Regions from separate parts of the Robertmurraya sp. DFI.2.37 genome, predicted to be linked through region 2. Evidence: a T-box and tRNA genes for the amino acid it is inferred to sense, from the RefSeq annotation. Region 2 holds a T-box; the other holds one or more tRNA genes.
What was found. A T-box is a leader RNA that pairs with one kind of tRNA and senses whether it is charged. The one in region 2 lies ahead of alaS (alanine--tRNA ligase), so its partner is inferred to be a tRNA-Ala.

Region 1 (5,029 bases), on a different contig from region 2:
GAAAATTCTTTTAAAATTCTACTTGAAAAAAAAGTTAAAACCATTATAATAGAATTTGTCTTGATAATTTAAACTGGTCCGGTGACAATGGCGAGAAGGTCACACCCGTTCCCATACCGAACACGGAAGTTAAGCTTCTCAGCGCCGATGGTAGTTAGGGGCTGTCCCCTTGTGAGAGTAGGACGTTGCCGGGCTGTTTAATAATAAATTATAAATTACTATTTCGGAGGATTAGCTCAGCTGGGAGAGCACCTGCCTTACAAGCAGGGGGTCGGCGGTTCGATCCCGTCATCCTCCACCAACATTTTTTCGCGTTAGCGAAAATAATGTACCTCTTTATTTTTTCGTCTTAATATATGCCGGCCTAGCTCAATTGGTAGAGCAACTGACTTGTAATCAGTAGGTTGGGGGTTCGAGTCCTCTGGCCGGCACCATTTAGAGCCATTAGCTCAGTCGGTAGAGCAACGAGCAATTCATCTATGAATTTGCTGCGAGTTGTACCCATCGAGCTGCTGCTTGAGTTAACTTTCTGAGGTGGGGACATCGTAGATGCTCTATATCTCAAAGTTGAAAATTTGATAGTAGCACATATTTACTTTAGAGCCATTAGCTCAGTCGGTAGAGCATCTGACTTTTAATCAGAGGGTCGAAGGTTCGAGTCCTTCATGGCTCACCATAGTTTTTACGACGTAGGAGAAATTAACTTTCTTTAATATGCATCAGTAAAAAGAACTTATGATTTAACATGCGGGTGTGGCGGAATTGGCAGACGCACTAGACTTAGGATCTAGCGCCGCAAGGCGTGGGGGTTCGACTCCCTTCACCCGCACTTTTAAACCTTTTATGATGCGGAAGTAGTTCAGTGGTAGAACACCACCTTGCCAAGGTGGGGGTCGCGGGTTCGAATCCCGTCTTCCGCTCCATTTATTAGCCGGGGTGGCGGAACTGGCAGACGCACAGGACTTAAAATCCTGCGGTAGGTGACTACCGTACCGGTTCGATTCCGGTCCTCGGCATTAAAGTATTTTTGCAGTAGTGAAATTGACTGTATATTGCGCCCGTAGCTCAATTGGATAGAGCGTTTGACTACGGATCAAAAGGTTAGGGGTTCGACTCCTCTCGGGCGCGCCATAGAACGGGAAGTAGCTCAGCTTGGTAGAGCACTTGGTTTGGGACCAAGGGGTCGCAGGTTCGAATCCTGTCTTCCCGACCACTATACTAATGGGGCCTTAGCTCAGCTGGGAGAGCGCCTGCCTTGCACGCAGGAGGTCAGCGGTTCGATCCCGCTAGGCTCCACCAATAACTATTTATTCTAATAATGACTCATAATCAAGTGAGTATTTATCAAAGTATCTTTGGCGGTGTAGCTCAGCTGGCTAGAGCGTACGGTTCATACCCGTAAGGTCGGGGGTTCGATCCCCTCCGCCGCTACCAATATTTTACCACAAAGCTTTATTGGACCTTTAGCTCAGCTGGTTAGAGCAGACGGCTCATAACCGTCCGGTCGTAGGTTCGAGTCCTACAAGGTCCACCACTATTTTTTGCATAAGCAAAACAACTTATAATATTTCGGAGGAATACCCAAGTCTGGCTGAAGGGATCGGTCTTGAAAACCGACAGGCGGGTTAAACCGCGCGGGGGTTCGAATCCCTCTTCCTCCGCCATATCACTTTTACTATTATCGCGGGGTGGAGCAACAAGCGTTACTTCACTGAGTAAACTGCGAGTTGTACCGATTGAAGTGCTTCCTTGAGTAAGCATACTGAAATCGGGACAGTCAATAAGCTATCTAGTAGCATGTGCTTATCTAGGTATATACTATTATCGCGGGGTGGAGCAGTCTGGTAGCTCGTCGGGCTCATAACCCGAAGGTCGCAGGTTCAAATCCTGCCTCCGCAATCGACTTTTTCAATTAAATAAGACTTGAGGAAATAAAGAAAGATATTTTTCTTTCGTCGAAAGGATAAAGAAAAAGTTATTTTCACTTAACGTTGAAAAAGACAGAGGAAAGCTATTTTCTCCTACGTCGAAAAAGACAGAGGAAAGCTTTTTTCTCCTACGTCGAAAAAGCTTTGGTCCGGTAGTTCAGTTGGTTAGAATGCCTGCCTGTCACGCAGGAGGTCGCGGGTTCGAGTCCCGTCCGGACCGCCATTTACATATGTTGGCTCAGTAGCTCAGTCGGTAGAGCACGATGAATAAACGGCAAGGATAAACATCCAGCGCACTCATCGAGCATCATCTTGAAAAATATTCTGAGATGAGGGCGAAGGACAATGACCAACTATATGTAGGATTAATATCATGATGGCTCAGTAGCTCAGTCGGTAGAGCAAAGGACTGAAAATCCTTGTGTCGGCGGTTCGATTCCGTCCTGAGCCATCAAAGCTTTTTTACGAAGCGTTAGTGAAGTAAAGAAGCTTTCAATATGCGGGTGTAGTTTAATGGTAAAACCACAGCCTTCCAAGCTGTTGTCGTGGGTTCGATTCCCATCACCCGCTCCAAAAGGGGCCTATAGCTCAGCTGGTTAGAGCGCACGCCTGATAAGCGTGAGGTCGATGGTTCGAGTCCATTTAGGCCCACCATCTTTGCTTTTGTAATTTATAGAAGCTAGAACATGAGATTTGTATCGTATTCCGCGGTAGCTCAGTGGTAGAGCAACGAGCAAAAGCATCATGAATGTGTTGCGAGTTGTACTCATCGAGCTGCTACTTGAACTAGCATTCTGAGATGAGGACAATCAGAAAGTAATCAAGGTAGAGGAATGAAATAATAATTTTCCGCGGTAGCTCAGTGGTAGAGCAATCGGCTGTTAACCGATCGGTCGTAGGTTCGAATCCTACCCGCGGAGCCATATGGAGAAGTACTCAAGTGGCTGAAGAGGCGCCCCTGCTAAGGGTGTAGGTCGGGTAACCGGCGCGAGGGTTCAAATCCCTCCTTCTCCGCCATTTCAGGCCCGTTGGTCAAGTGGTTAAGACACCGCCCTTTCACGGCGGTAACACGGGTTCGAATCCCGTACGGGTCATAAAAAAAGCTGTTGACATTAGGTCAACAGTTTTTTTTATCGTTCTACACTAAATGAGCTGGTTTTAGTCTCTAAAAATTTATTGAATTTGGAAACAAACTTTTAAGTATAAAGACATCTAACCCCGCAACTCTTTTCTATATTAAATAGACGAGAACTGAAATAAGAGACGACATTACTATTACTCGCACAGGAGTTTAAGAAGGGCGCTAATGATGAAGGATATCTTCATCATTAGCGCCCTTCTTTTATCCGTTACCGAGTTCTTTTTTCATCCGGGCAATCATTAATAATTCAGCAGCGTCACGCTTATTTAAGCTGTTAAATATCGTAATTAACTCTTTTGCTTCTGCCGTTAGATTCACGATTTCTTTCGTATCTGTGTTGTTCGTAGTTCCTCTGTCTTTGGAGGGACTGATTGCAGGTTTATCATCCTGGATCACGATATTTCCGTTATTAAACAGTGAATCCACTACGTATTCCTTTCCAGTCAGCAGCCAATCCGCAGTTACGTCAAACTCCTTCGTAATTGCATAGATAGCTTTGGCGCCAGGCAGAGATTTCTTTTTCTCGCTTTCCCAGTCTCCAACATTTCCAGCGGAAACACCAATTCTTTTTGCAAAAGCAGCCTGAGATAATCCATGTTTATCTCTTAATAATTTGATCCGCTCTCCAATATTTTCGATATTTTTCACCAATTTTTTCTCCTTTCGTACGAAAATACGTGTTTATATACGAAAATTCGATTATTTTTGTTAACTCACACGTAAAAACGTGTATAATTTTAATTAACAAATGATATTTGTTCACCGGTGCTAAATAGCTGCAAATATTTTTTGTGAAATATGAAATTGCGTATTTTTAATTTAATTGCTTGACACCTAAGTTAAAGTGCTATGAATAATATGTTTTCTTAGAAAAGGGCTCCTTGCATTCTGCTTTGATTTAGTTTGGAAATAAAGGCATACGTATGTCTACATTGGGTTGATTTTAATCACACGTATATGCGTGTTTGTTTGGCCGCGCCTTCATATCAGTATCATAAACAAAAGGAGCTTTGCTCACTCATACTTATACGTTTATCAATCAGAGAGCGAGGCTTCATATACTGAATCGCTCCTAGCTGTAAATGACACAGATTTATTAGATTGTCCCATGTCAGAATGGACAGGGGGAAACTAATAGCAATTTTGTTCCATTCTTGGTATGAAATGAAAGCTCCAAAGTAATTCGAATAACTGGTTTATTGATTAGCTACAATCAGCTTTACATTGTAGCATAGGGCAACTAAAGTTTTGCTTTACATTCGATGCTCCTTGTGTGCTGTAACAAATGTTCTAGTGTTGGGGCATCCGTATTGCCCGATCCACTTTAAGATATTCTGAAAGACGTCTACAAAAAGTTTAGAAAAATAATGTCATCTGACTGCATGGATGAATCGCAGACTTGCGACCTGCCTATTTTACTGTGCATAAAGTGAGCAATGATATACAACTTGTTTTTAACAAGGAGTGATTTGATGCAAATTGGCATGATTGGTTTAGGGAAAATGGGATATAACCTTGCGTTAAACTTAGCAAACAATGGCCATTCTGTCTATGGTTTTGATCGATCTAGCGAAGCAAGAATAGCAGCAAAAGATAAAGGTCTACACATTGTGGATAGCATCGAGCAAATGCTGGCAAATCTGCCGTATCCAAGAGTGGTATGGGTTATGGTACCTGCGGGGAAATCTAGCGAAATGGTAATAGATGAACTCCTCCAAAAAATGAAAGCGGATGATATCGTGATTGATGGAGGAAATGCGCATTATAAGGACTCCGTCCGGCGTGCAGCCCAGGCTAATGAAAAGGGAATTTATTTTTTAGACGTTGGAACATCAGGAGGCATCGCTGGTGCTAATGGAGGAGCTTGTTTAATGATCGGTGGCAGACGCGACGTTTTTGAACGGCTGGAGCCAATTTTTAAAGCAATTTCCATTCAAGGAGGATGCTTATATGCGGGGGA
Region 2 (5,029 bases):
TTATCGGCAAGAGGAAGGTTCTTCCATCATTGAGTTGGCACACAGCATTAAGCATGGGCGACTTCCAGATGATATTCTGAAGCCGCAAAAGGATCGCTCCTTTATTCGTTGTCATGCAGGTCAAATTGGTGAAGTTGTCGAAAAGGTGGCTGAGAACGCTAAGAAAAAAGGCTATACGCAACGGGATATTCAGGTGTTGGCACCAATGTATAAAGGGCCAGCTGGAATTGATAAATTGAACGAAATTGTCCAACAGATTTTTAATGATAATGATGACGGATCGAGAAAAGAATTAAGATTCGGCGATGTTAAATACCGTATTGGCGACAAAGTGCTACAGCTCGTTAATCAACCTGAAAATCATGTTTTCAATGGTGACATTGGCGAAATTGTTTCGATTTTTACAGCCAAGGAAAATACGGAAAAAGAAGATATGGTTATTGTTTCGTTTGATGGAATTGAGGCGACATATACACGCCAAGACTTAACGCAAATTACTCATGCCTATTGCTGTTCTGTTCACAAGTCTCAGGGGAGTGAATTTCCAATCGTCATTCTTCCAATTGTGAAAAGCTATTATCGCATGCTGAGAAGAAATCTTATTTATACCGCGATTACAAGAAGCAAAAGTTCTCTTATTTTATGTGGTGAAGAAGAAGCATTGCGAATGGCAATCGGAAGAGTTGATGAACAGACAAGATTAACCTCCCTACAAGAAAAATTAAAAGAGGCAATAGGGAAAAGCGATGATCCTGAGGATATGGCAGGTTCCAAGGATGTTAACCTAGAGACAAAGACAGAGCCTGTTTTATATGAAGACTCAATAGTGGATATCGATCCGCTCATTGGGATGGAAAATGTAACCCCTTATGATTTTATGGAGCTGGAGGAAATTTAGAGTGCCGAGTTGGTGCTCTATTTTTATTTTAAAGCTGAGTTAACGATTACTAATCCGATTATTTTCCACAAATATTGTCAAATCTGACATGCACTTAAGAAAACACCACATCAATGCCCTGCTCACGCCAAGAAATACATCATCTTTTGGTAAACCTTTCTTTTAATGATTCTTCATAACCTGCAGAAACTATTACTGTTCGGAAAGGTGGGATAGCTCCTGCGAACAGTATCATTATTAAAGGGTCTGCCGATCTATGTAAAGAGCTCTGGAGAAAAAAAAGGAGAAGTGTGTGATATTTGTTTAGCGGAGAATGGCGAAATTGAGGGCATCTTAGTAAAAAAGGGTGCGCTCATAAAAAAGGCATGGCTCATTCCTTTACATGCTATAGCCTCTTTTGGAACAGATGGGATTATGCTGGAAGATGATGTGAATTTCCAGCCGGTAAAAGGATCTTATCATATTCTTGATGGAAGAGAAAAACTAGTTGGAAAACCGTTATTGTCAGCTGAAGGTGAAAAGTTGGGCATTCTTCAGGATGTATATTTTCATGAGGAGCTGGGAACAATTTTAGGGTATGAATGTTCGGATGGCTTCTTTGCTGATATAACGGAAGGGAAGCGGGTTTTTAAAAGCGATGCTCCACCTAAAATTGGGAAAGACGCCATTATCGTAAATATACAATCATAATTTTAGATAAGAGGGGTCTTTTTCAATGTTTAGTTGTCCTAATTGTCAAAGTAAAGATATTGGTAAGATCGGAATCAATCAATACTATTGCTGGAACTGCTTTATTGAGTTATCTGTGTCCCAAGGCATGATCAATACGCATCAAGTTGAAGAGGACGGCTCCTTAAGTTCGCTAGACGATCTTTTCGACGAGGATGTACGTCGCTACATTCTTTAATTCATATTGTCTTGTTCCTCCCTTTGTAAAGGGGGGATTTTTTATCTCTTTCGTATATTTTCCATTGAGGCTTCCACACTAACGATAAGGAGGTAGGGGGATGGATAATCGATTGAGGTGGATTTATCGATTTACTTTTTTATTATTATTGTTTGTTCTTATCTATGTTTTTTTTAAACTAAAACCAGTTTGGCTTCCTTTTATTGATATGGTTGCGGTGATTTTTACACCGTTCATCATTTCAGCGTTTATTACTTATCTACTACATCCAATCGTGGAAAAACTTCATGAGAATTATTTTCCGCGCTGGCTCTCGATTTTAATTATCTATTTGCTTTTTTTTGGAGGGATCGCCTTTGCTATTTATAAAGGTTTGCCTGCCTTCATCCTTCAACTTCGAGATTTAGTCGACAGCGCCCCTGAATTTGCAAACCAGTATCGGAGCTGGGTTATCTTAATACAGGAGCAAACTTCCGCGTGGCCTGAAGGGTTCCAAGAGCGTGTTGATGAAGGTATTATTGCAGCTGAACAAGCGGTTGATAGAATGCTCACGAAACTTTTAGATTATCTTGTAGGAATTTTGAATTCGATGATTATGATTGCGCTTATTCCGTTTATTACTTTTTATATGTTAAAGGATGTCGACTTAATCAAAAAAGCAGCTTGGTATTTAACGCCGAGAAAATGGAGGAAAAAGGGCGTTCAGTTTTTAAAAGATGTCGATGAATCATTAGGAGGATATATTCGTGGACAAATTTTAGTAGGTGCTTCGGTTGGAACAATAGCGGCGTTCTTATTTTGGTTTGTTGATATGAAATATCCACTGCTGCTTGGTGTAATCGTAGGGATTACGAACATTATTCCTTATTTTGGACCGATTATCGCCCTTGTACCAATCACAATTATTGCAGCAACGATGTCAATGAAAATGGTCATTACCTCGGTCATTATCGTTGTTATCCTCCAGTTTTTAGAAGGGAATATATTATCACCTCTTATTGTTGGGAAAAGCCTTCATATGCACCCATTGCTGATTATGCTTGCACTTTTTGCCGGCGGCGAAATGGGTGGTATAATCGGGCTCATTCTCGGTGTGCCGATTCTTGCAATATTAAAAGTGATTCTTTTGCATTCCAGAAACCATTTTGTTCAAACAAGACTAAAGGGATAGAACCTTGTTGTGCTCCACAATATCTTTGTTTTTTCTATATGTTGAAATAAGGGAGCGAAATGACCGTGTGAAATCATGACTACTCAAAAACTCAATAGAAGTGAAAATGCGGGCAAACGTTTTTAAACGAAAAAAAGGCTATTTGTGAAAAGCAATAATCAAGATGAAAACAGACAAGGATAAAGCATTGACAAATGTAAAATTTACTCGCTATAATGCGATATAGGAATCAATAGGAAAACATGATGAAGGAAAGAAGTATGTTGCAGTCCATCTATATAGAGAGGAATTTCCTTGGCTGAAAGAAATTCTAGATGAAGGGTGACAGAAAGCTAATCCAGAATGCAGACTAATCTCTGCCGTAACCTTGCGTTAAAGGGATTTGAGAGATGAATGAGGCTTTTCATTCGTAATCAGGGTGGTACCGCGGGCATAGTCCCCGTCCCTGTTTAGGAATGAGGGCTTTTTTTATTTAGAGGCAACGTTGTAGTTGTAGATTTTGCTCATTTCATGGCGTCAGTACTTAGATGAGCATCATTTGCGATTCAGCCTAATTGTAAAAATATAAAATTGGAGGAATTATAAATGAAAAACCTTACTGGTGCTGAAATTCGCCGCATGTTCTTAGATTTTTTTAAGGAAAAAGGTCATTCAGTTGAACCGAGTGCACCTCTTGTGCCTCATGATGATCCATCACTACTTTGGATTAACTCTGGGGTTGCGACATTAAAGAAATATTTCGATGGCCGTGTGATTCCAGATAATCCGCGTATTACTAATGCGCAGAAATCAATTCGTACGAACGATATTGAAAATGTTGGGAAAACAGCTCGACACCATACTTTCTTTGAAATGCTCGGAAATTTCTCCATTGGTGAATATTTCAAAGAGGAAGCAATCGAATGGGCGTGGGAATTTCTAACGGACGAGAAATGGATTGGCTTTGAGCCGGAGCGCTTGTCGGTTACGATTCATCCAGAGGATGACGAGGCCTATGAATTATGGCATAAAAAGATCGGCGTGCCTGAAGAACGAATTATTCGTTTGGAGGGGAACTTCTGGGATATTGGGGAAGGACCAAGTGGTCCAAATACAGAGATTTTTTACGATCGTGGTGAAAAATACGGAAATGATCCAAAGGACCCTGAATTATATCCTGGTGGTGAGAATGATCGTTATTTAGAGGTTTGGAATCTTGTGTTCTCTGAGTTTAACCATAATCCAGATGGAACCTATACACCGCTGCCAAAGAAAAATATTGATACAGGAATGGGACTAGAGCGGATGGCCTCCGTCGTTCAAGATGTGCCAACTAATTTTGATACTGATTTATTCATCCCGATTATTCGGGCAACGGAAGAGATCTCGGGTGTAACATATCGTCAGCAGGAAGAAACAGATGTTGCCTTTAAAGTTATTGCTGATCATATCCGTACAGTAGCGTTTGCTGTTGGAGACGGTGCACTTCCATCTAATGAGGGCCGGGGATATGTCTTACGTCGTCTTCTTCGCCGTGCTGTTCGTTATGCGAAGCAAATTAATATTAACCGTCCATTTATGTATGAATTAGTTCCGGTCGTTGGCGAAATCATGGCTGACTTCTATCCTGAGGTTAAGGACAAAACAGAATTTATCCAAAAAGTAATTAAAAACGAAGAGGAACGCTTTCATGAAACGCTCCATGAAGGTTTAAATATATTAGCTTCTATCATGAAAAAGGAAAAAGAGAATGGAAGTGAAACCATTTCAGGAAAAGATGTTTTCCGCTTATATGATACGTATGGCTTTCCAGTTGAACTAACGGAAGAGTATGCAGAAGAAGAAGGCATGAAAGTGGACCATGACGGTTTCGAGCTTGAAATGGAAGCACAAAGGGAACGTGCACGTGCTGCTAGACAAGATGTTGATTCGATGCAGGTTCAAGGCGGCGTGTTAGGAGATATTAAAGTAGACAGCAAGTTTATTGGTTATGATAAACTACAAACGAATGCATCCGTTTTGGCAATTGTCAAAGATGGACAGCTCGTTCAAGTAGCACAAGCAGGGGAAGAGA

Region 1: it has a tRNA-Ala gene. The T-box ahead of alaS (alanine--tRNA ligase) is inferred to sense a tRNA for this amino acid. The anticodon was not compared.

The regions. Positions count from the first base shown of each region.
Region 1 is NZ_JARGEJ010000026.1:224-5,252, forward strand. Features, by position in the region: rRNA gene rrf (5S ribosomal RNA) at 78-194, shown strand; tRNA gene PZE06_RS14360 (tRNA-Val) at 226-301, shown strand; tRNA gene PZE06_RS14365 (tRNA-Thr) at 359-434, shown strand; tRNA gene PZE06_RS14370 (tRNA-Lys) at 601-676, shown strand; tRNA gene PZE06_RS14375 (tRNA-Leu) at 748-829, shown strand; tRNA gene PZE06_RS14380 (tRNA-Gly) at 849-923, shown strand; tRNA gene PZE06_RS14385 (tRNA-Leu) at 931-1,016, shown strand; tRNA gene PZE06_RS14390 (tRNA-Arg) at 1,055-1,131, shown strand; tRNA gene PZE06_RS14395 (tRNA-Pro) at 1,137-1,213, shown strand; tRNA gene PZE06_RS14400 (tRNA-Ala) at 1,224-1,299, shown strand; tRNA gene PZE06_RS14405 (tRNA-Met) at 1,358-1,434, shown strand; tRNA gene PZE06_RS14410 (tRNA-Ile) at 1,458-1,534, shown strand; tRNA gene PZE06_RS14415 (tRNA-Ser) at 1,572-1,664, shown strand; tRNA gene PZE06_RS14420 (tRNA-Met) at 1,826-1,899, shown strand; tRNA gene PZE06_RS14425 (tRNA-Asp) at 2,075-2,151, shown strand; tRNA gene PZE06_RS14430 (tRNA-Phe) at 2,307-2,379, shown strand; tRNA gene PZE06_RS14435 (tRNA-Gly) at 2,428-2,501, shown strand; tRNA gene PZE06_RS14440 (tRNA-Ile) at 2,506-2,582, shown strand; tRNA gene PZE06_RS14445 (tRNA-Asn) at 2,777-2,851, shown strand; tRNA gene PZE06_RS14450 (tRNA-Ser) at 2,855-2,945, shown strand; tRNA gene PZE06_RS14455 (tRNA-Glu) at 2,951-3,022, shown strand; gene PZE06_RS14460 (helix-turn-helix domain-containing protein) at 3,271-3,717, opposite strand; gene gnd (phosphogluconate dehydrogenase (NAD(+)-dependent, decarboxylating)) at 4,542-5,029, shown strand, end outside.
Region 2 is NZ_JARGEJ010000058.1:15,742-20,770, forward strand. Features, by position in the region: gene recD2 (SF1B family DNA helicase RecD2) at 1-898, shown strand, start outside; gene PZE06_RS21190 (PRC-barrel domain-containing protein) at 1,118-1,588, shown strand; gene PZE06_RS21195 (hypothetical protein) at 1,614-1,805, shown strand; gene PZE06_RS21200 (AI-2E family transporter) at 1,906-2,976, shown strand; T-box leader at 3,213-3,426, shown strand; gene alaS (alanine--tRNA ligase) at 3,562-5,029, shown strand, end outside.